DNA from 4 places in the Pseudoalteromonas sp. ABV4_021 genome. Region 3 is predicted to be linked to each of the others. Evidence: predicted binding sites of a transcription regulator. Region 3 holds the regulator's gene; each other region holds the start of a gene.
What was found. The regulator sigma-54, encoded in region 3, starts transcription at its own class of promoters, with help from an activator protein. The targets are predictions, from matches to a motif close to GTTGGCACGNNNNTNGNNT.

Region 1: the regulator sigma-54 is predicted to act here: its motif matches at 2,743-2,761, upstream of ACXAFE_RS03690 (FlgO family outer membrane protein).
Region 2: the regulator sigma-54 is predicted to act here: its motif matches at 2,280-2,298, upstream of ACXAFE_RS14445 (EF-hand domain-containing protein).
Region 4: the regulator sigma-54 is predicted to act here: its motif matches at 3,357-3,375, upstream of fliE (flagellar hook-basal body complex protein FliE).

The regions. Positions count from the first base shown of each region.
Region 1 covers NZ_JBSWVB010000001.1:789,444-795,275, reverse strand. Annotated here, with positions in the region: gene flgM (flagellar biosynthesis anti-sigma factor FlgM) at 1-120, shown strand, start outside; gene flgN (flagellar export chaperone FlgN) at 124-537, shown strand; gene ACXAFE_RS03705 (LPP20 family lipoprotein) at 566-1,033, opposite strand; gene ACXAFE_RS03700 (flagellar assembly protein T N-terminal domain-containing protein) at 1,145-2,293, shown strand; tRNA gene ACXAFE_RS03695 (tRNA-Arg) at 2,495-2,571, opposite strand; gene ACXAFE_RS03690 (FlgO family outer membrane protein) at 2,907-3,575, shown strand; gene ACXAFE_RS03685 (hypothetical protein) at 3,601-4,074, opposite strand; gene ACXAFE_RS03680 (SdrD B-like domain-containing protein) at 4,149-5,832, opposite strand, start outside.
Region 2 covers NZ_JBSWVB010000002.1:24,372-30,203, reverse strand. Annotated here, with positions in the region: gene phnW (2-aminoethylphosphonate--pyruvate transaminase) at 1-301, opposite strand, end outside; gene ybaK (Cys-tRNA(Pro) deacylase) at 410-880, opposite strand; gene ACXAFE_RS14460 (EF-hand domain-containing protein) at 1,032-1,256, opposite strand; gene ACXAFE_RS14455 (EF-hand domain-containing protein) at 1,367-1,582, opposite strand; gene ACXAFE_RS14450 (EF-hand domain-containing protein) at 1,655-1,867, opposite strand; gene ACXAFE_RS14445 (EF-hand domain-containing protein) at 1,954-2,175, opposite strand; gene ACXAFE_RS14440 (sensor histidine kinase) at 2,525-3,877, shown strand; gene ACXAFE_RS14435 (hypothetical protein) at 3,874-4,398, shown strand; gene ACXAFE_RS14430 (sigma-54-dependent transcriptional regulator) at 4,408-5,742, shown strand.
Region 3 covers NZ_JBSWVB010000001.1:2,808,468-2,814,299, reverse strand. Annotated here, with positions in the region: gene rapZ (RNase adapter RapZ) at 1-165, opposite strand, end outside; gene ptsN (PTS IIA-like nitrogen regulatory protein PtsN) at 181-636, opposite strand; gene hpf (ribosome hibernation promoting factor) at 638-925, opposite strand; gene ACXAFE_RS13020 (RNA polymerase factor sigma-54) at 948-2,444, opposite strand; gene lptB (LPS export ABC transporter ATP-binding protein) at 2,523-3,248, opposite strand; gene lptA (lipopolysaccharide transport periplasmic protein LptA) at 3,245-3,763, opposite strand; gene lptC (LPS export ABC transporter periplasmic protein LptC) at 3,765-4,316, opposite strand; gene kdsC (3-deoxy-manno-octulosonate-8-phosphatase KdsC) at 4,316-4,888, opposite strand; gene ACXAFE_RS12995 (KpsF/GutQ family sugar-phosphate isomerase) at 4,885-5,832, opposite strand, start outside.
Region 4 covers NZ_JBSWVB010000001.1:951,383-957,214, forward strand. Annotated here, with positions in the region: gene ACXAFE_RS04490 (DNA-3-methyladenine glycosylase I) at 1-577, opposite strand, end outside; gene ACXAFE_RS04495 (sensor histidine kinase) at 704-1,804, shown strand; gene ACXAFE_RS04500 (sigma-54-dependent transcriptional regulator) at 1,807-3,204, shown strand; gene fliE (flagellar hook-basal body complex protein FliE) at 3,411-3,743, shown strand; gene fliF (flagellar basal-body MS-ring/collar protein FliF) at 3,763-5,475, shown strand; gene fliG (flagellar motor switch protein FliG) at 5,468-5,832, shown strand, end outside.

The sequences.
Region 1 (5,832 bases), 2.0 Mb from region 3:
ATTGATGAGAAAAAAGTAAACGAGCTGAAAAAAGCGATCGCTAACGGCGAATACAAAATTGATGCAGAGAAGCTTGCTGAAAATATCAATAAGCTTGAATTTAAACTTTTCGGTCGATAGTTTATGAATCTAGAACAGATATTAGCGCAACAACTTGATGAGTTGAACACTATGGCTGACATCCTAAAGCAGGAATTAGAAGCTATAGTTGCGCGTGATCATGAATCTTTGATATCTGTTGTTGAAAGCAAAGTTGCATCGTTGCAGTCAATTCAGCAACGTGACCAACACATTGCCAAATTAATCGACCAAAACGGTATTGATAAAGCTGAATATCAGCCGACAATCAGCCAAATTAATCAGGTATTAGCTGACTGCAAAAAGCAGAATGACGTGAATCAAGTAGCAGCAAATCAAAGCCAGATTGCTTCACAAAAGTTGAAGAATATCTTATTTGGTAAAAGTCATACCGGATACGACAAAACGGGCAAATCTTTCTCTCTACCTAACCCGATTGCTCGCGGGCTAAAAGCGTAATCTGAATTTACTAATAAAAAGTAACCTGCTAGTAGTAGGTTACTTTTTTTACATTTCTTGGTTTTGTTTGACCAATATATAAGTCATGTACCAATTTCATATCTAGCTCAACTTCTGTCGCATACGTATCACCCACAGCGTAGCTTTTGGTCACTTTCGCACCACGTACAACACCTTGCACACGTACTTTCAAAGTATCATTACTGGCGATCAGACCTTTAACGCTCGTTTGCGCGTCAACTTTTTGTCCGTAGACTTGTTCCGCGAGCTCACGATAAGCCTCAAGCTTTGATGCCTTCATTGCCATAATCGATTTTTGCTCGGTTGTTGTACCGGGTTGCAAACTGATCGGTGCATACCCTACCGCATACAACACGGGGTAGTTATCTGGTGTTTGGTATTCATATTCAATATGTTTATCAAACAGTTGGCTACAGCCACCTAATAAATACAAGCTCGTTACCAGAGTTGATGTTTTGAAAATTGATTTCAACATGTTGCCACCATACAAATGCATATTACATTTGATTTAGCAATTTTCGCGCCACTGTATAGTTTGGTACAGAAATTGAATATACAGAGTAAGGTTTAAATTGAGAGCTGCGCTATGCGACACCTAGTATTACTTCTTTTTATTGTGAGCTTTTCGTCTCATGCAATTTGGTATGAATCAACCGGCCAAGCCAAAATACGCAATGGTAATGTTGAGCAAGCTCGAATGATGGCAACCGAAAACGCTATTCAGCAAGCTCTACTTTTTTCAGGTGCGCAAGTGACTAGTCTGCAGCAAGTGGTTAATGGCATCTGGCAAACACCAAGTACCCAAGTTTACTCCCATGGTGCAATCGATCAGATTGAAGTAATTGATGAAATTCAATCAGACAACACGCTCTCAATTACACTTAGGCTTGATATTTTAGATAACAGTGAAACTTGCCAAAATTCATCGATTAAAAAGAATGTGGCTCTAACAAGAACCGGTTTTAAAACCCCGAGCCATGCAACTTATGGTCAAATTTTTGAATTACCAAAAGCATACAGCGAAAAGCTCGCAAAGCACTTGTATCAATTTGCCCATTTATTCAACACAAAAACCGATATCAACCGTAAGCTTAATACCAAAAACCTGTTTACCGCGCATTTTGATGCCAACTCAAGTGCCCTTATTCAACAAATTGCCGACCAAAATAACAGTCAGTTTGTCTGGATATCGCAAATAGAAGACCTATCGCTTGGTGAGCAACAGAGTTCATCGTTAGCATTTTGGCAAAATAAAGCTTATGAACGTTTTTTCTCGATTAATACGGCGCTATACAATGGCTTAACCGGCGAACTGTTAAAACAAACACACTACGATACATTTGCCACCTGGCAAACCAAAAAAACAGCACGTATCGATGTGAACAGTGAAAAGTTTTGGACCATGCCTTATGGACAAGCAATATCAGATATCAACTTAAAGCTTGGCCAAGATTTAGCAAGCTATCTCGCTTGTATTCCAGCGCAAGCACGTATTTTAAGCGTCGATCACGATACCGTGATCATTAGCCTTGGCGCTGAGAATAACCTAGTGAAAGGACAAAAGTTGCAAGTAGCACTGCGCAAAGGATTTAATCAAAAGCAGCTTATTATTAATACTGATTACCAGTTGAGAGTGACTCAGGTAAATCAAAACACCGCTATTGCTCAAGTGATAGGCGACAAACTACTCGCAAACGTACAAATTGGTGATTTGGTTACTTTGGCAAGCTTCTAAGGGGCTAGAACCAAGAGAAGCTTAGCATTTAGTTTTAATAACCTGTTCTATTGTAAAATAACTCGGAGTAAACACGTAACCTTCAAGAAATACGTTAATCACGCTGCTACATAACAATAAAAGATAGCTCGATTTAAACAACCGCTTGATGCCGTTCAAATAACAATTAAAAAGGACGGGTTAAAACTTAATAAGCGTTTATGGCGTTCCCGGCAGGAGTCGAACCTGCGACCCTTCACTTAGGAGGCGAATGCTCTATCCAACTGAGCTACGAGAACGTTTTTTGATAGTATCAAAAACGACCACAGATTAAAATATCACTATAATCAAACAATTAATGAAAGTGTTACGATAAAAACTTACGTTCGTGCTTTACAAAATAAACGCCTAAGTATCGAACCAGTTTAGCGATATAAAAAACCTAAACGTAGCCACAATTAAATTGGATTAGTGGCGCAAATATTGCTTAATTACTAATAAACGTTACCATAGCGCTTTATTCATAATGCGGTGCATTGTTAATTAGGCCTGGCGTCCGTTTTACCTAAGTTTATTATCACAAACAGAACGAATAAGTCTATTAATTCAAACTCTGTTTGGTAAAGGGTTTATTATGAGTTTAAAAGCAAAGTTACCACTAATTTCTGCATTGTGTGCTCTTGCAAGTTGCCAATCAGTTTATACTGATAATGCTGTTCGACTGTGTTTAGATGACGTTGGTATTTATCACAGATGTGGCTCATTACCACAAAAACAAGCTGCTCCCATTAAAACCTCAAAACAGCAACAAGAGTTAAGAATAGATAAGCAAGAAACACCCTATTCAGCGCCGCCAACAAGTTACGTGAATTTTAAATTGCTAAGTGAATATGTCGAACAGATGGTTATTTCGATGCAACTTAATTTAAAACAAGAAGAGTTACTATCGCCGATAGCAGCCGCTTCATTTGTACAATTAGATTCAACCCTTAATAAAACTAACCCTCTTGGCAATCAATTAGCCGAAGCATTTATATCTGAATTACAAAAAGTCGGCTACCCAATGATTGACCACAAGATCACCGGCGAAATTAGCATGACTTCAAATGGGGACTTTGTGTTTTCACGTAATGGGAGCGATATCAAAAAGCAGCAAAAAATAGGGTATGTACTATCTGGTACGATGATAGCTCATCCTCATGGTACAATCATCAATGCAAGAATTGTTGGCCTTAAAACAAATGTAATTGTTGCTTCAGCACAACAACTAATTCCAGATAGAGTATTGAATAGTATCCTTTAATAAAAGAGTTGCTACGGCAACTCTTTTACGTTTCAAAATCAATATCAAATTCCACATTGTATTTGGTTGCACCAGACAAACGGCTTTGCGCTACCACTTCGCCACCAACATAAATATGAATATCCCCTGAGTTACCACTATTAATAATGGTAACCGTGCCATGGGAAAATACGACCTCCTCATTGAGGTCATTTTTAATAATCCCTTTTGGTGAATAATCAAAACCGCTATGGGGCGATTCTTTTTTATTAATCGTTATTCTTACAAGGGTGTTTTTCTCAGCAACTAGAATGTAATAGCCTGGTTGTCCAAGAGCAGCTGTACATAATTTGCCTGTATGATTTGTTAATTGTTTTGTGACTACATCTAACTCACATGTACCATAAACGGGCATTAATTTATTAAAGCGCGGAGGATTCATCTCTAGTACTTTCATGCTGGCATGAAGTTTCGTACTAAATAGTAAAACGCAAATAATGAATAAATTTAACTTTCTCATTCTAATCTCGTACATCTATATCAAAACTTAAATACGTGAGTTAATAGCAAGCTCACTACTTTGTTTTAATTAGTTTAAAGTAAGCCCTTCTCTAAAGACTTTATTTCAGTCGCTTCAAAACGCTTTATCAATCCCTTTTTATCAGTGACTTCATAAAGCTTTTTGGCTAAACGGTCTGCATCTGAACGATTGTAAAATTTACCTATCACGAGTCGATTTAATTTGCTCTGAGCATGATATACAACGTCCGCTTGCTGTTCTAACTCACGTGGTAAAGATAAGCTTTTCAAATAAATAAACGCAGAACTCTGTTGGCTAAATGCACCATACTGAACTGTATATACAGTAACTTTCTCGCTTGCCAAATGAATAGGTGCCGCGATTTTCTCAAGTAATACAGGCTCTTTTATAATCGAAGCAACCTCGACAATATTCTCACTTTTGCTAGGGTTAGGCTGGTCTTTATGAGCTTCAGATAGCAAAGTGTGCTCTATTCCTGAGTTAACAACACTTGCCTGCTTTACAATAATTAACGGCCTATTATCGACTGGCTCAATATTATTATTCACTTGTCTCTTTGCAGGAGGGTGAACAAAAATCTGCCCATTATATTCATCTGAGCTAACTGCCGGATCATGATTTTCAGTCGTAATTACTACTTGTTCTGACTTTTTAATTTTTTGAGTGTCAGACGGCAAATGCAAATAAAATGGCGCCATTTCAACATACCCACCTTGAGTTGGTGTAGTAAACTCATATTGATTTGGTGAACTTATTAAACCTCTTTTATCTAAATCATCTCTTTTAAGCCTAACGAGATAGTGCCCAGGATTGAGTTGAGGAAACTCAAAGTAACCATCCTTATCAGTCTTAGTTAAACCGATAAATTTATTTAGCTCATCAAAAAGTTCAACGGTAACTTTATCAATACCACTGTCAACTTCAGATAAGAATACAAACCCCGATAAATCCGTTTTAATGGTAAATGGAATATCCCCAACAAGATATGAGCCAGGATGAGTATATACTTGGTAACGTGACGCAGGACTGACACTATCGACCCAGCGAGGTGTAAATGTCACCACGCTATTTGTCGGTACATCATTTAATAAAATGCGACCATTAGCTGCAGTCTGCTTTTCTAACCAATTTTTAAATGGGCCTACTTTGGCACCTTTAATTGCATAATCATTTTCATCTAGTATGCCATTTGAGTTTCTATCTAAATATGCATTTAAGTCTAAGTTTGCAGCCCCTAACTTACCTAAACGAGATACGTCAAATCCGCGATTATAGGGGTCATAACTAAATGAGAATCGTACACCAACCGATAAATTCCAATACTGATTACTATCATAACTAGCCGTGGTAGTTAGCATTGCATAGCGCATTGGCCATGCTAAACTGCCATCAAATTGCCATTCACTATCAGCATCTGGTCTATACGTTATCTGGCCTTTTGTATTTAAATTATTACTGAAACGCTTGTTAATACTTGTAGTTATTGCGTTTATTTTTGAACCGTCATCTATTGTGTATGTAATGCCATTCACGACTCGGTACGAACCTATAGATAATGCCGCACGGAAATTACCAGAAAGCTGAGGGTTCAATTGTTCATCTGCAAACCACGAATAATCAAGGCTATTAGATAGATTTAGTGAGCCAATATTCTTATGCAAAATCAGGCCTGCGTACGAATCACTACTCTGCCCTTTGCGATCATTCGAGTAATATAAATCATATGAAAATAAACCA
Region 2 (5,832 bases), on a different contig from region 3:
AATAATTAGCAATTTCAGCGATACGCTTACCATAAGCGCCATTATTAATAATGAGCAGTTTATCTGTGTTTTTAATTAAACTGCCAAGTGCTGATTCAACGCTTGCGGTACCACTTCCTTGCATTAATACACTGGTATAATCGTGAGTGTTACTCGCAAGTGCCGTGAGTTTCGTACGGATCGCCTGCACAATCTCAATGTTATAGTCGTCATCCCAGGTACACCAATCTTTAAGCATTGCCTGCTTTACTGTCTCACTGGTTGAAAGTGGGCCCGGCGTCAATAACAAGTATTCATTCATTTCATCTTTTCCAATCTGGTATAGTCCAGATTATTTAAGCATAAAAATGACCTTGAATTATGAAACTTCAATGACAAATAACGGTTCGAGGTAAACCTTAAGTAAGCGCTATTCGGCTTTTAGTGCTACAAACTGCCCATTAGTAAGTGATAAAAGATCACTTGGTTGAAGTTCAATCTCCAAACCGCGACGGCCGGCGCTTACATAAATAGTGGATTGTTCTTTAGCTGAGTCATCAAGCAGGGTTTTAAGACGTTTCTTTTGTCCTAGTGGGCTTACGCCGCCAAGTACATAACCGGTTGAACGCTCAACATCGAGCGGTTCGGCCATTTTTGCTTTTTTTGCTTTACTCGCCTTGGCCACAGCTTTTAGATTTAATTTTTGATCGACAGGAATAATTGCTACAACCAGCTCGCCATTATCTAAGCTTGCTACCAGCGTTTTAAACACAGTGGCCGCAGATACGCCAAGCTTTTCACTGGCTTCTAACCCGAAAGACGCAAAGCTGCTGTCGTGTTCATACTGGTGTACGGAGAAATCTATTTTCGCTTTTTCTGCTGTTTTAATCGCTGGCGTCATGATTTTGCTCATAAAACTAAGATGTTATAAGCAGCTTACATAAGCCAATTCAAAAGCAAAAGCCCTTTTAACGCGAAAATAGTGCGACCGTAAAAGTATTCATGTCCAACAAAAAATAGTTCAGGTCGCACTAGGGAGGGTTGATACGGGGTTATCCAGTGAATCTAGCGAATTCTTGTGGACTTAATTCGCCATTACTATCACGGTCTAAATGTGTAAATTGTTCAAGTAGTGCGTGATTGCGTTTCGCCTCATCTACGCTGATGGTGCCGCTGTTGTCAGAATCGAACAAAGCAAACTCTTCATCTGCAACAGCTTTTACGGTGGCAAATAACATTACATACATTGAGATTGCAATAACTAAGGCTTTTTTCATTTCACTTCACTACTTGATTAAATAAAAAAAGTTGGACTTACTCGGCATACTGATTGACAAGGAGTTAAGTAAGCCCAACTGTAAAACGGGATATTTAAGAAGCTTTAAACTTATGACGCTTTAAACTTCGAAAATTCCTCTTTGCTTAACTCGCCACTGTTGTCTACATCTAAGTCAGCAAATTGGTGAACTAGCGATACGTTTTGCATTGCTTCGTCTTTGCTGATAGAGCCGTTACCATCTGTATCAAGTGTTGCGAAATCGTCTGCTGCAACTACTGAGAATGAACTTGCGATAACAAATACTGACATTACTAATTTTTTCATTTTAAATTCCTTTATCTTTACTTTGGTTTTTTTACTTAACGTTGGAAAGTAGCGCACTTCCCCTGGTACGGATTAGCCTTTAAATGCTGCAAACTCGTCTTTGCTTAGCTCGCCGTTACCATCAACATCCAGTGTTTTAAATTGCTCTGAAAGTGCTTCATTTTGTGCCGCTTCCTGCTGGCTGATTGCACCATTGCTATCGCTATCAAGTGTTTCGAAATCGTCCGCTGCAACTACTGAGAATGAACTTGCGATAACAAATACTGACATTACTAATTTTTTCATTTGGAACTTCCTTTCATTTTAACTTTGAATACCTAAACTGATTGGAAAGTAGCGCACTTCCCTATTATTAAGTGGTAAGGCGTTTGTTAGCCTTCAAATGCCGCAAATTCATCTTTGCTGATTTGCGCATCTTCGTTTGTGTCTAATTCTTCAAACACTTCAGCTACTTTGCTGTTTGCACCTGCTTCAACTTCAGAAATGAAGCCATCTTTGTTAAGGTCAAGTTCATCAAATAATGTGTTTGCTTGTGTATTAAATGCTGCTACACCAAGTACTGCTGTTAAATATGCAATTGCTCTAATCTTCATGGGTATTTCTCCCTATATTTGTATGTCTGTTAAATTTTTGCTTAACGCAAAATACATTTGTTAAGCTAGACTCGTTCTATGCTTTCGCATTGTCGCTAAGACTATTACAAACATGATGCCAACTTTTAAAAAAGCATATAAAACAAATGGATAGGGTATTTTTGAGTCATTTCGCTCGAAAATCATCAGTTTATTTGTTGCTAAATTGCAACAAATAAACAAGAAACATATTTTTATCTTTATAAAACAACTAGTTAAATTGTCGCAATTTTGCAACAACTAATTTAATTTCTACTTTTAATCGAGCAAAAGCTGTTCGGTTCAGCCTGTATTTGCAAAGGTTTTTTTAGTGAAACAATTTTTTTCTCAGTCGTTACAAAAACAAGCGTTAGTTGCCATGTTAGTCGGCGTACTTCCGATCGTATTGCTTACACTGTGGTATGCCACTAGCATCTCGAAACACCAGCAAGAAACACTTCGTATTTATCATGAAAATCAGGAGCTTATACTCGAATACAATTATATAAAAGCAGACGTAAATGGCATTGAAAAGGCGCTCAAGAACAACCAACTTTTAAAGAGTGAACAATTACAAATTAGTATCGAGCAAAAATGGCAAACCACGCAAAATCGCATCGAATTACTAAAATTAAAACTCGCGAAAAGTGATTTTGTTGCTAAATTGCAACAGGCGACATTATTGGACCCAAAAAGCGCTGATGAATTTGCGCAACTAGTGGCTCAACTTAAACAACTTGATGCCAATTTTGATGACACACTTGATACCCGCCTCGCGAATAAAAATGAACAGTTTAAGTCGTTACAAACCGAGTTTGTTGTTGGCCTGATAGTGTTACTGCCGATACTAGTGATTATTAGTTCGTTTTTAATCTTTCGCATTTGTCGTCAACTCAATCAGGTTGAAACCGTATTATCTGATGTAGGTAAAGGGCAGTTAGATCAACCGATAAAATTATCAGGTAGCCACGAACTACAACAGCTTGGCAGACGCCTAGACTGGCTTCGCTTGGCACTAAAACGCGTACAACAACAAAAGGAAACCTTTTTACGTCATGTCACCCACGAACTAAAAACACCGCTAGCCTCGATTAATGAAGGCAGTAGCTTGTTAAACAGCGGGTTACTTGGCGAGGTAAGTGATAAACAAGGTAGAATTTTAACCATAATGCAGCAATCGGTAGAGAAACTTGCGCGCATGATTGATGATTTACTTAATTACAGTGCAGCAAGCCACCCTGACGGACTTCAACAGGTTACCTCTTTCAACACATTAGAAGAAGAAATTAACCGTCACTTAAGTGATACTATTGCGAATAAAGACATCGCTATATGTTGGCACATTAGCGCGACAAATAAGGTACCGCACTTACCGTGTAAATTGCTCCTTACGCAACTAGTCAGCAATGCGCTAAATCATGCGACGAGCACAGTAGATATTTACATTAGACAAAATCATAATACCATTGAACTCAACGTGGCGGACGACGGACCAGGCATTAATCAAGAAGAAGCACACTTACTTTTTCAGCCTTTTTACCAAAGCGAACACAATAAAAACAAGCAAGGTTCTGGGTTAGGGCTTGCCATTGTGTCAGAATGCGTCAATCAATTAAAAGGCGATATCACATGGCAAGAAACAGACTCAGGTGCAAACATACTAATTACATTCCCAAGCCTATGAAGATATTTAAACTCATTACACATTTAAGTGCAGCACTGTTTATTGTCGCGTGTACAAGTACACCACCTGTGCAAAATAACAACGAACACACTCAGCCGACAACAAATACAAATAAAGCGGCAGAACAAACGCATCAACCGATTACCGCGGTAATAAGCGCCTTGTTTGCAAATTGTACTCATGCGCCAACCCGCCCAATTCTCGAAAACGAGGCGTTACAAACATTTATTGGTGAATACTGTACAACGACCTCTACCAACAAACAGCTAAAACTGATTGAGGAAATTAAAGCCAGCGCGTTATGGCCAAATGATTACATAGTTTGGTTTGATTCGTTAACTTGGCATACGGAAAACTTACGAAAACAAAAGATCACTAACTTTTATTCAGATTCAAAAGCTCAAAAACACGAGCAACAATTGCTCGAGCTGCAAAGGCAATTAATTGAACTTAAACAAAAGCTAGTCGACATTGAAAAACAACGCCTTGAAACCTCTCTTTCAGAAAACAGAACGCAATAAAGGACACCTATGAAACATTTGGCTAGCGCTGCCAATTTATTACTGGTTGACGATGACACTGCGCTTGCAGAACTGCTTGCGATTCGCCTTGAAGGCAACGGATATAATGTCACTGTGGCTGAAAATGGTAATCAAGCACTTGCCCTGTTAAAGCAAACCGCCATTGATTTAGTGATCACTGATTTTAAAATGGCGAATATGGATGGCTTTGCTCTTAATCAAGAAATCAAAAAATTTTACACTGGCATGCCAGTGATTATGATGACGGCACATGGCTCTATTCCCGATGCGGTAGATGCCATGCACCAAGGGTTTGTTAGCTTTTTAACAAAACCTATCGATAGCCAGCAAATGCTTGATGTGATAGAAAAAACGCTTGCCGGTAAAGTAAGCCAAAACAGCAGCGTTGAGCCAGATAACTTTCATGGCCTCATTTACCAAAGTGAAAAAATGCACCAATTAGTGCAGCAAATAAAAGCGCTGGCAAACAGTAAGGTTAATATCCTTATTCAAGGTCAAAGCGGTAGCGGTAAAGAAGTCGCAGCAAAAGCCATTCACTTAGCCAGTAATCAGGCCAACGGTCCTTTTATTGCCATTAACTGTGGTGCAATGCCAGGTCACTTGCTTGAATCAGAGTTATTTGGTCATAAAAAAGGGGCGTTCACAGGCGCAGTAAGCGATAAAGAAGGTTTAGTGCAAGCGGCCAATGGCGGTACCTTATTTTTAGATGAAATTGGCGATATGCCACTTGATTTGCAAGTTAAATTATTACGGGTGTTACAAGAGAAAAAAGTTCGTCCGGTTGGCAGCCAAATTGAACAAGAAGTAGATATTCGTGTAGTCTCGGCAAGCCATAAAAATATTGTGCAAGCGGTCAAAGACAATCAATTCCGTGAAGATTTGTATTATCGTTTAAATGTGGTTTCAATTACTTTACCGAGCTTAAAAGAACGCTTAGATGATATCCCCCTACTCGCCACGCGATTTTTAGCCAAACTCACCGACGATGCCAAACAATTTAACCCACAAAGTATCACGCGCATGCTAAGTTACGATTGGCCGGGTAATGTGCGTCAACTGCACAATATCGTTGAACACTGTATTGCCATTAGCGCTGGAAATATTATTACCGAAGATGTTGTTGCAAACGCATTGCCTGATTCAGACGAAACGCATAACGCCTTTGTTGGTTTAAATGAAGCCAAACGTCAGTTTGAATATGACTATATTCAAAAGGTGTTAGCACTGTCTGGTGGCAATGTGTCGGAAGCTGCAAAACTGGCACAACGAAACCGCTCCGATTTTTACAAATTAATGAAAAAACACGAAATAAGTAATGAATAGTGATACTCTAAACGGTGTAGTAGATTTAACTTTGGCATTAGATTATTGATATTTTATTTGATAGTAATTAATATGGTTTTTTTATGGATA
Region 3 (5,832 bases):
AACACTCACTGCAATTTTATCGTATTTATCTGAAACTGAGCGGATCAACGAAGGCAATAAATTAACAGGAATATTGTCGACAACATAATACCCGAGATCTTCTAATACTCTGAGTGCGACTGTTTTTCCTGAACCAGAACGACCACTGACTAAAATAAGTTGCACTTACATCTCCCTTAGTTAACTCGCCTCACTACTAATGATTTGATATAGCTGATGATTATTTTCAGCGTGACGTAGTTGACGGCAAAACTGCTTATCTTTTAGTTTATCAGCGATGGTGGCTAAAGTCTGCAAATGTTGCTGGCACTTTTGTTCTGGTATGAGCAGTACGATAAAAATATCAACATCTTTATCGTCAATAGCATCAAAGGGAATAGGTGACTGATTTACAATTAAAAAGCCAATGGTATTTTGTAGGCCATCAATGCGGCCATGAGGAATGGCGAGGCCTTTACCAATACCCGTGCTACCTAGTTTTTCGCGTTGCAGCAAGGCTTCAAGAAACTCTTGAGAAGTAATATCAGGTGCTTGCTGATGGGCAAGGTCGCTAATAAATTCAAACAGTCTTTTTTTGCTATTAAAAAGGACCGCGGTTTTAGCGCAGTCCTCAGCAATAATATCGGTTAATTTCATTTTAGTGGCGAGAAAGTTTCTCTTTGTGCTTAATTACTTGACGGTCTAGTTTATCGACCAAACCATCGATTGCTGCATACATATCTTGTTGTGCTTCAGATGCGAACAGTTCACCGCCATTAACGTGCATCGTTGCTTCTGCTTTTTGTGATAACTTTTCAACATCTAGAATAACGTGCACGTTATTTATGTGATCAAAATGCCTCTCTAGTTTTGCAAATTTGTTAGTGACATAGTCTCTTAAAGAATCAGTAATTTCTACGTGACGACCTGTTAAGTTTAATTGCATAAGCATTTTCCTTCTATTTGGTCTAGATCAGGCTCTTGCGCTGATTAGACGGTGGTATGGATAGCGACTCACGGTATTTTGCGATAGTGCGTCGCGCCACTTTAATTCCTTGTTCTGCTAGTAAATCGGTAATCTTGCTATCGCTTAATGGCTTAGCAGGATTTTCCGCCGCAACTAGCTTTTTGATCAGTGCTCGAATCGCGGTAGATGAACACTCACCCCCATTTTCCGTGCTAACGTGGCTTGAAAAAAAGTATTTAAGCTCGTAAATGCCACGTGGTGTATGCATGTATTTTTGCGTTGTTACACGCGAGATAGTCGATTCATGCATCTCGACCATTTCGGCAACGTCGTTTAAAACCATAGGCTTCATTGCTTCGTCACCATATTCAAAGAATGCCTGTTGTTGTTCAACAATGCAATTGGCTACTTTTAATAAAGTATCATTGCGACTTTCTAAGCTTTTAATAAACCATTTAGCCTCTTGCAAATGGTTGCGAATAAACTGGCTGTCAGTGCTTGATTTCATTGAGCGAGTAAGCGCAGCATATTGTTCATTCACGCGGATCTTTGGCATGCTATCGTTGTTTAAATCAACGCGCCAGCGTCCTTTAATTTTCTTTACTGAAACATCAGGAACAACATACTCTGGCTCTTCATGAATGATGCTTTCAGCTGGCTTTGGATTAAGGCTATGTATTAATGTTAAGACTTCTTTTAACTCAGGTTCTTTGAGTTTGGTCTTCTTCATTATGGTACGATAGTCTCTTAACCCCAAAAGTTCCATATGGTTTGAGATTACGCTCTTTGTTTCATTTAGCCAAGGGGTATTTTTGTCGTACTGATTGAGCTGGATCAATAAACATTCTTGTAACGAACGGGCAGCAATACCAACAGGATCAAAGAGTTGAACTCGTTTAAGCACAGCTTCAATTTCATCTAGTTCAATTTGCTCTTGGTCGTCAGATTGCTGTACCGCTTCTAAAATTTCTTCGCTACTTTGTGTTAAATAACCTGAATCGTCTACCGCTTCAACAATAGTGGTTGCGATCATCTCGTCGGTGTCGCTGAACGGCGTTAAGCGTAATTGCCACATTAAGTAATCTTGCAATGACTCGCTGGTTGAGCCTTGATATACAGTATCGTTATCAGGAGCTGGGGCGTTACTGACAGAAACAGGTGCGGCGCTGATATAATCATCCCACGACACATCCATAGCTAAATCGTCAGAGATATTCTCGTTGCTAAGTGCGTCGCTTGATTCAATTTCACTTTGGCTTGGCGCTGCTTCAACATCATCGCCGTTTAATGATTCGTCTTTGTTTGACTCAGTGTTTTCGTTGTTTTGTTTATCGTCACTGTAGTCAATGTCTTCTTCAAGTAAAGGATTGGCGTCAAGCGCTTCTTGAATTTCTTGCTGCAAATCTAACGTGCTCAGTTGCAGCAGGCGAATAGCCTGTTGCAATTGTGGAGTCATTGTTAGTTGCTGCCCAAGGCGAAGCTGTAAAGATTGCTTCATGTAGTTATTCTAATCCTTCTTTCGATTTCAAGCCGCTAGTTAACAATTCAATTCCAAATTCAAGGCCTATAACTATTACTATAGTCTGAATTGTTCACCTAGGTACACATCGCGTACTTTTTGGTTGTTTAAAACGTCTTCGGCCGTGCCTGATGCGATTAATTCGCCGTGAGAAACAATGTAGGCTTTCTCACATACATCTAAGGTTTCACGCACATTGTGGTCCGTTATTAATACGCCAATACCGCGATTTTTCAAATGCTCAATTATTTTCTTTATATCTATCACTGAAATAGGATCAACACCAGCAAAAGGTTCATCTAACAGGATAAATTTGGGGTTTGCGGCTAATGCGCGCGCAATTTCCACACGACGACGTTCACCGCCCGACAATGCCATACCCTGTGAATCTCGGATATGGCCAATGTTAAATTCTTCTAATAAATCATCGAGCGCTTCTTCGCGTTGCACACGATTAAGTTCTTTGCGTGTCTCTAGAATCGCCATGATGTTTTGATACACAGTAAGCTTTCTAAAAATCGACGATTCTTGCGGTAAATAGCCGATGCCTAAACGGGCGCGACTATGCATTGGTTGCAGTGTAATGTCATTATCATCAATGCGAATAACGCCATTGTCGCTCGGTACTAAACCAACAATCATGTAAAAGGTCGTTGTTTTACCGGCACCGTTAGGGCCAAGTAAACCAACAATACTGCCAGCTTTCACTTCTAAACCAACATTTTTTACCACTTGGCGTGATTTGTAACTTTTAGCCAGCTTTTCGGCAATTAATGTGCTCATTGTCCGCCTTGTTCATTTTGCGTATTGATGATGGTTTTTACTTGGTTAGTTGAGTTTTCAGCTTTTTTAGAGGTCACCGTTTCAGCTGCGCGATCATATATGATGGTATCTGCTGACATCATGTCGCCATTTTGTTGAAATTTAGCGCTACCAGACATTGTAAATAATGATTTAGCCACGTCGTAAGTGACTTTTTTAGCACTTGCGACAATGATTGACCCATCTTCTTGTTCAGCACTAAATTTTACCGGATCACCACTGGCAATAAGTAATTGCTGGTTATCACCTAACTCAGCTCGTTTATGTGCTTCAAGGTAATCGGCGGTGATGGTCATATTGCCATGCTTAATTTGTACATTATGGCGAAAAATACCGACATTTTCTTTTAAGCGAGCAGCTTGCTCATCGGCGTCAATCTCAAGTGGATGCTTAAGTTTGATCTGCTCAGCGATAGCGTGTCCACTTGTGATACACAAAGTGAAAGCTAGTCCAGCGATTGACAGTAAATTCGTCATGTTATTGGTCATAATAAGTGGTCTTTGTATGGTTTATTAACTTAATAACTTGCTCTTCTAAATTAGCATTGAGGCCTTGTCCTTTAATTTCAAGTCCCGGACCTGTCATTTTTACTTCGGATTGAGAAGTCATTAGTTTGCTATTAATTAAATATTCTACACTTGCCGCTTCAATTGTATTGAGCATGATATTTGGCGTTAGACTTTTGGCAATAACGTTTTGTTCCAAAATGAGCTTTTCGTTATTGTAGAGCGTGGCCTCATCGGCTGTGAGCTGCCACACACCTTGTTCTGAAAAAATAGTAAATTGTGGTTTTTCAAAGTGGGTAAAACCTAAATCTTGATACATCGACATTTTTCGCGCCATTACTTTATGGCTAACAGTACCAGATTCATTAAAGTTGGTTTGTTTTAAGTCGGTTGCAATGTAATCAGGAATACTGGCAACGTTTTCAACAATCGGTTTTGGTTCTTTAGGTGTAAAGAAGTAAGGCAACCAAAGCCAAACCATAGCAATGGTGAAAAGTATAGTAAGTGCAATACGCGCCGACATTAGCTGCTACTGCCTGCATGGCTGAGAGTTTTGTTTTGGCTCAGCATAATTAAATCGGTCAGTTCTCTTACGGCGCCAAAACCGCCTAGCATGGTAGTTTTATAATCAGCGATGCGTTTTACCAGAGGATGAGCATCATTGGTTGCTACGGCAAAGCCTACTAATTCCATTACGGGTAAATCAGGGCTATCGTCGCCAATATAAGCAATGTTTTCGTTATCAAGTGATAGCGTGTGTTTTAAGTTATTAAAAGCGACAATTTTATCTTCTTGCCCTTGATAGATATGCTGAACAGTAAGGCTTTTCATGCGGTTTTCCACAATCTTTGAGTTGCGCCCAGTAATTACCGCAACCTGTATGCCACTATTGATAAGCGACTTAATACCAAAACCATCTTTAGTGTGAAATGCTTTAAGTTCTTCGCCATCATTACCAAGGTAAATGCGACCATCAGAAAATACGCCATCGATATCACAAATTAACAGTTTAATTTTGTTTGCTTTTGCAAATACGTCAGCACTGGTTTGTGCATATAATTCGTTAAAAAGCTGTTGTGATGCAGTTAAACTCATAAAACACCTGCCTTAAGTAAATCCTGCATATTAAGTGCGCCAATAGGCTGTTGTTGCTGGTCAACTACAAGCAAACCGTTTATTTTCTTTTGTTCCATTATGTTTAAGGCTTCAGCAGCAAGCATCGATTCATTTGCTGTTGTACACTGTTTAGTCATCACTTCTGAAATAGCTGTAGCGTGAATATCAATGCGTTGTTCTAAAATCCGGCGTAGGTCACCATCGGTAAAAATACCTGAAAGTAATCCGTTATTGTCGACAACCGCTGTCATACCAAGCCCTTTGGCTGTCATTTCTAACAGAGCGTTTTTAACCGTTGTGTTTTCTGCAACCACAGGTAATGCTTCGCCGTGATGCATAATGTCTTTAAGCATTAACAATAGGCGCTTACCTAAGCTGCCGCCAGGGTGTGATAAAGCAAAGTCATCGGCGGTAAAGCCTTTTTCTTCAAGTAGTGCAACAGCAATTGCATCACCCATCGCTAAGGTTGCTGTAGTACTTGCTGTAGGTGCGAGTCCTAAAGGGCAGGCTTCTTCTGAAATGGCGATACAAATATGCACATTAGATTGTTGCGCAAGTGTTGAGTGTTGTTTGCCACTCATCCCCACGATTTTCGCGCCAATTCGCTTGATTACGGGGATCAGGTTAATCACTTCTGCGGTTTCACCTGAATTAGAGATCATTAATAACACATCATCTTGTGTGATCATGCCTAAGTCGCCGTGACTTGCTTCGCCTGGGTGGACAAAAAAAGCGGGTGTGCCAGTACTTGCTAATGTGGCAGCTATTTTATTACCGATATGACCCGATTTTCCCATACCAATGACAATAACTCGGCCTTTGCAGTCATACATTAACTGACACGCATTGCTAAAGTCATCGTTGATATATTGAGCGAGTTGCTCAATGGCATTTTTTTCGATTTCTAAAACGCGTTTACCGCG
Region 4 (5,832 bases), 1.9 Mb from region 3:
ATGAGTAAAGTGAAATTACTTCGTCTTTGCGAAAGCATTGGTTGTGATGGTCATTAACCATGCCACATGCTTGCATATGAGCATACACAGTAGTAGGCCCTAAAAACTTGAAGCCTCGTTTTTTAAGATCTTTCGCGAAGGCTTGCGACTCGGCGGTGGTGGCTTGGTAGTCAGCTTTACTATTGATGTTATTGACAATAGGTTTATTGTTTACAAATTGCCATTGATAGTTAGCAAAGCTACCAAACTCTTTTTGTATTGCTAAAAAGCACTGTGCATTGTTAATTGCAGCATTAATTTTTAAGCGGTTGCGAATAATGCCTTTATCTTCCATTAAGGCAAGCGCTTTTGCTTCATCAAATTGGGCTATCACAGTTGGGTCAAAGTTGGCGAACGCGTTGCGGTAGTTCTCGCGTTTTTTTAAAACTGTGTACCAACTCAGTCCGGCTTGCGCTGATTCTAGTGTGAGGAATTCAAACAGTGCATTATCATCAAACAAAGGCACGCCCCATTGGGTGTCGTGATAGGCTACATAATCAGCTTTAGTCGTATCTAACCACTCGCATCTAAAACACATAAAATCCCTTAGACAAATAATTGACGTCTTGTTGTTACACTTAACTTACTGTATTTATTGAAAATAAAAATTGGCACGTTTTGTGTATCTACACCGATTAGTTAGAGTAAATTATTTGGTGTAACTATGGCGTTAGCTCAAATCATACCCCAACAATTTCAAGAGGTATACAACCCGTGTTTGATGCAGGAAAAGTACGTGGGTGAACTTAGTGAATTAAGAAAACAGGCAAGCTGGCTTAGCCATTTGGTTGATACTATGCCTGCGGGTGTCATTGTGCTTGATGGTAACGGCATGGTAGCAAAGGCCAATCAAATCGCGATTGACTTACTCGGAGAGCCGTTAGAAGGCGAGCGTTGGTTTACTATTATTCAGCGTTCTTTTGCGCCTAATGGTAGTGATGGTCACGAAGTAACGCTTCGCGACGGTCGATTAGTGAAACTTGATATTTCGCCACTTACACCTGAACCAGGCCAGTTGATTTTAATGACCGATCTTACGCAAACACGTCAATTACAATCACGCATCGCACATATGCAGCGTTTGAGTGCGCTTGGTAAAATGGTTGCATCATTAGCGCACCAGGTAAGAACCCCATTATCAGCGGCGATGTTGTACGCCGCTAATTTGTCGTCAGAAAAATTAAACCCAACAGCACGTAGTAATTTTCATGAAAAGTTAATGTCGCGTTTGCAAGATTTGGAAAGCCAAGTAAACGATATGCTGTTATTTGCCAAAAGTGGCGAGCAACAGGTACTTGCACCTGTATCTATGCAAGCCTTGCTAACGGATGTAAGGCACGCTTCAGAAGCAATGATTATGCGCCAGCAATGCGTTCTTGACCTTAAATTGCCTGAGCCTGATATTGAAATTATCGCTAATAAAGTGGCACTGAGCAGTGCAATCAGCAACTTAGTGCACAATGCGGTGCAAGCTTGCGGTCAAGGTGGAAAAATTGAGTTAAGTGCAACGCGGTCTGAAAAATTCGCAGATCACGTCAAAATTTCGGTGAAAGATAACGGCACAGGACTAAGTGAAACGGCTATTCAACAGATTTTTGAGCCCTTCTTCACTACTAAATCACACGGTACCGGCTTAGGTCTTGCCGTGGTTCAATCGGTTGCTAACAGCCATCAAGGGTTTGTAAAAGCCGGCAATAGTGAGCTTGGCGGGGCTGAGTTTAACTTGTACCTACCGATTATCTCTAAAACAGCGTGTTGGGAGTAATTATGAACGATGCAAAAGTATTAGTCGTAGAAGATGATTCTGGTTTACGAGAAGCGTTAGTCGACACCCTAGCATTGGCTGACATTAATTGTGTTGAAGCCGATAGTGCCGAACAAGCGATTATTAAGCTTAAAGAAGGCGGTATTTCAATGGTGGTCAGTGACGTGCAAATGGGCACAATGTCAGGTATCGATTTACTTAAAAGTATTAAGCTTAACTACCCTGATTTACCTGTATTAATGATGACAGCTTACGCGACCATTGACGATGCGGTTGAAGCGATGCGCTTAGGCGCCATCGACTACATGGCGAAACCATTCGCACCAGAAGTGCTATTAAACATGGTAAGTCGTTATTTACCTGAAAAAGAAGCCATTAAAGATGGGCCAATTGTTGAAGACCCAGCTAGTAAAGCGCTTATGCAACTTGCAGAGAAAGTAGCGAAATCTGATGCATCTGTTATGGTGCTTGGGCCAAGTGGCTCAGGTAAAGAAGTGATGGCACGTTATATTCATGATAGTTCACCGCGTGCAGAGCAGAACTTTGTTGCGATTAACTGCGCGGCCATTCCTGAAAATATGCTGGAAGCTACTTTATTTGGTTATGAGAAAGGCGCATTTACCGGCGCTATTCAAGCATGTCCCGGTAAGTTTGAACAAGCGCAAGGCGGCACCATTTTACTCGATGAAATTACTGAGATGGATTTGAGCCTACAGGCTAAATTATTGCGTGTACTGCAAGAGCGTGAAGTCGAGCGTCTTGGCTCTCGCAAAACCATTAATTTAGATGTTCGCGTGCTTGCAACGTCTAACCGCGACTTAAAAGAGGCGGTGGCGCAAGGCGTTTTTCGCGAAGATTTGTATTATCGCCTTAATGTTTTTCCGCTAGAGTGGTTGCCACTTGCTGAGCGTCCAGGGGATATTGTGCCATTGGCAGAGCATCTAATTCAGCGTCATAATAATGACATGCCGGTGCAGTTTGACGCACAAGCTAAACAAAAATTACTTAGTTACAACTGGCCAGGTAACGTTCGCGAGCTTGAAAATGTTGTGCAGCGCGCACTTATTTTGCAAAGCCATAAAATGATTACCGCAGATGATATTTTCTTAGGCTCGGTAGCAAGCATGCAACCAACAAGCTTGACGCCAAAAATACAGCAGGTTTCTGAACAACTTGAGCAAGTAGCACCTGACGTCGCAACAGTGCAATCAACCCAAGTAGATGATGCTCAGGGTTATAAACAAGAGCTTAAAGATAAAGAAAACTCAATTATCCTAGATATGCTTCGCGCGTGTGATGGCAAGCGTAAAGACGTTGCTGAGCGTCTTGGTATGAGCCCACGAACACTGCGTTATAAATTAGCAAAAATGCGTGAGATGGGAATTGAATTACCCGCATAAAACTAAGTAATTACATAAGAATCTCATTGTACTGAGCACCACAAATAGACCACTTTTTAAATCGAGCCTCTGGTAAGAGGCTCGATTTATGTCTAAATTTTATCAAAGTCAAAAAAATGCCGCTGTAACATCTTGATTTAATTTATTTTATTTTTGGCATTAAGCTTGCATTAATCTTATTAAGTCAATTTTTACGGTTTGTTAGTATGAACATTTCACCAAACAATCTTTATCAAGAAATGCAGTCACTTGCAGTTGAAGCAAGTAACTTTTCTAAACCGAAACAGCCTATTGAATCTATTCAAGGTAGCTCACAGGTTGAATTTAATAATCTATTAAAAGATGCGCTCGATACGGTTAACGGTTTACAGCAAGACTCTAAAGCGAAAGCAACGGCGTTAGAAATGGGTGACCGCAATGTGTCACTGGCTGAAGTAATGATCGCATCGCAAAAATCTTCGGTGGCGTTTGAAGCAACCGTTCAAGTGCGTAATAAGCTTATTGAAGCTTATAAAGACATTATGAACATGCCTGTATAAGAAATAGTGGAGTAGGGTTGTGGCTAATACATCAACAGATTTATCAACACTAGACGCTAACGACTTAGGTGTCGGCGATGCAGATGGTGGTAATCAAGAACAAAAATCAGGGTTTCTTGGCAGCTTAAGTGGTGTTGATGTAATGCGCCAAGTCACGCTCATTATTGCACTGACAATTTGTGTCGCAATTGCCGTATTTATCATGATTTGGGCGAAAGAGCCTGATATGCGCCCTCTTGGCAAAATGCCAATGGATGAACTGATCCAAACGCTTGAATTCTTAGACGCACAAAAAGTTGAATATAAGCTCGATGGTAATGTTGTTTCGGTACCAGTTGAAGCGTATCAAAATATCAAGCTATTGATGGCTAAAGAAGGCCTTGAGCAAGTACCTTCGTCAGGCACCGAAATTTTAATGCAAGATATGGGCTTTGGCGTGAGCCAGCGTCTAGAGCGAGAGCGTTTAAAGCATTCACGTGAACAGCAGCTTGCACGTACTATTGAAGAACTCAGTAAAGTAGCGCGCGCTAAAGTTCTATTAGCGATTCCAAAAGAAAATGTTTTTGCTCGCCGAGAGAAAAAGCCAAGTGCAACGGTTGTATTAACGGTAAGACGTGGTCGCACACTTGACGGTGAAGAAGTTGACTCGGTTGTTGATATGGTCGCCTCTGCGGTACAAGGGCTAGAGCCTAGCCGAGTAACGGTAACAGACCAAAATGGTCGCTTGCTTAACTCGGGCTCGCAGAACTCACTTACCGCGCGTTCGCGTAAAGAATATGAAATTGAACGTAAACGTGAACAAGAATACTTAGAAAAAATTGATTCAATTATGATCCCTGTTGTTGGTTTAGGTAACTATACTGCGCAGGTCGATCTCGTGATGGATTTCAGTTCAATTGAAGAAACGCAGAAGCGTTTTAACCCAGACTTACCTGCGGTACGCAGTGAAATGACACGTGAAGACACCAATATTGGCGGCCTTGCAGTGGGCATTCCAGGTGCGTTAACTAATCAACCGCCTGTTAACTCGCAAATTCCAGAACAAACAGGCGATGAATCAGCACAAAACACATTGCCAAGTAGAAACAGTAAAGAAGCAACCCGTAATTATGAGCTTGATACCACCATTTCACATAAGCGTCAGCAAACCGGTGTGATCCGTCGTATCAGCGTATCGGTTGCGGTGAACTACACAAACGGTGTAGCTGAAGGTGGCGAAGCGACACGTGATCCGCGTACTCAGCAAGAATTAGCGAATATCCGCCGTTTACTGCAAGGTGGCATCGGCTTTGATATGCAGCGTGGCGATGCGTTAGAAGTCGTGACGATTCCGTTTGTACAAGAAGAATTCAGTGAAGCGATTGAGCTACCAATTTGGGAGCAACCATGGTTCTTCAAAGTAATCAGATTAGCATTAGGTGCCTTGGTTATTATCGTGCTTATTCTTGCAGTTGTGCGTCCAATGTTACGCAAGTTGATTAATCCAGAAGACACGACTGAGGATTATGATGACGCAAGCCTATCAGCAGGTGTAGACTTAGGTGATGATACCATTGATATGCTCAGTCAAGAATTTGACGAATCGGCAGTCGGCTTTAGCCCAGATGGTACGTTACAATTACCAGACTTACATGGTGATGAAGACTTATTGAAAGCAGTAAGAGCATTAGTGGCAAATGAGCCAGAACTTTCTTCTCAAGTAGTTAAAGCGTGGTTAACTGAAGATGACTGATCAAGATACGCAAGTAGCAGAACAAACAACAAGTAGCGGCTTTGACGTAGATAAACTTGATGGCGTAGAAAAAGCATCGATTTTATTACTGAGTTTATCTGAAGAAGATGCCGCGCAGATTTTAAAGCACTTAGAACCAAAGCAAGTACAAAAAGTAGGTATGGCGATGGCGGGCTTAGATGATTTAAGCCAAGACAAAATTGCCGCGGTACACAAGCTGTTTATCGACCAAATTCAAAGCTTCAGTACTATTGGTTTCCAATCTGAAGACTTTATCAAGAAAGCGCTTACCGCAGCGCTCGGTGAAGAAAAAGCAGCGAACCTAATTGACCAAATTATCATGGGCTCAGGTGCGAA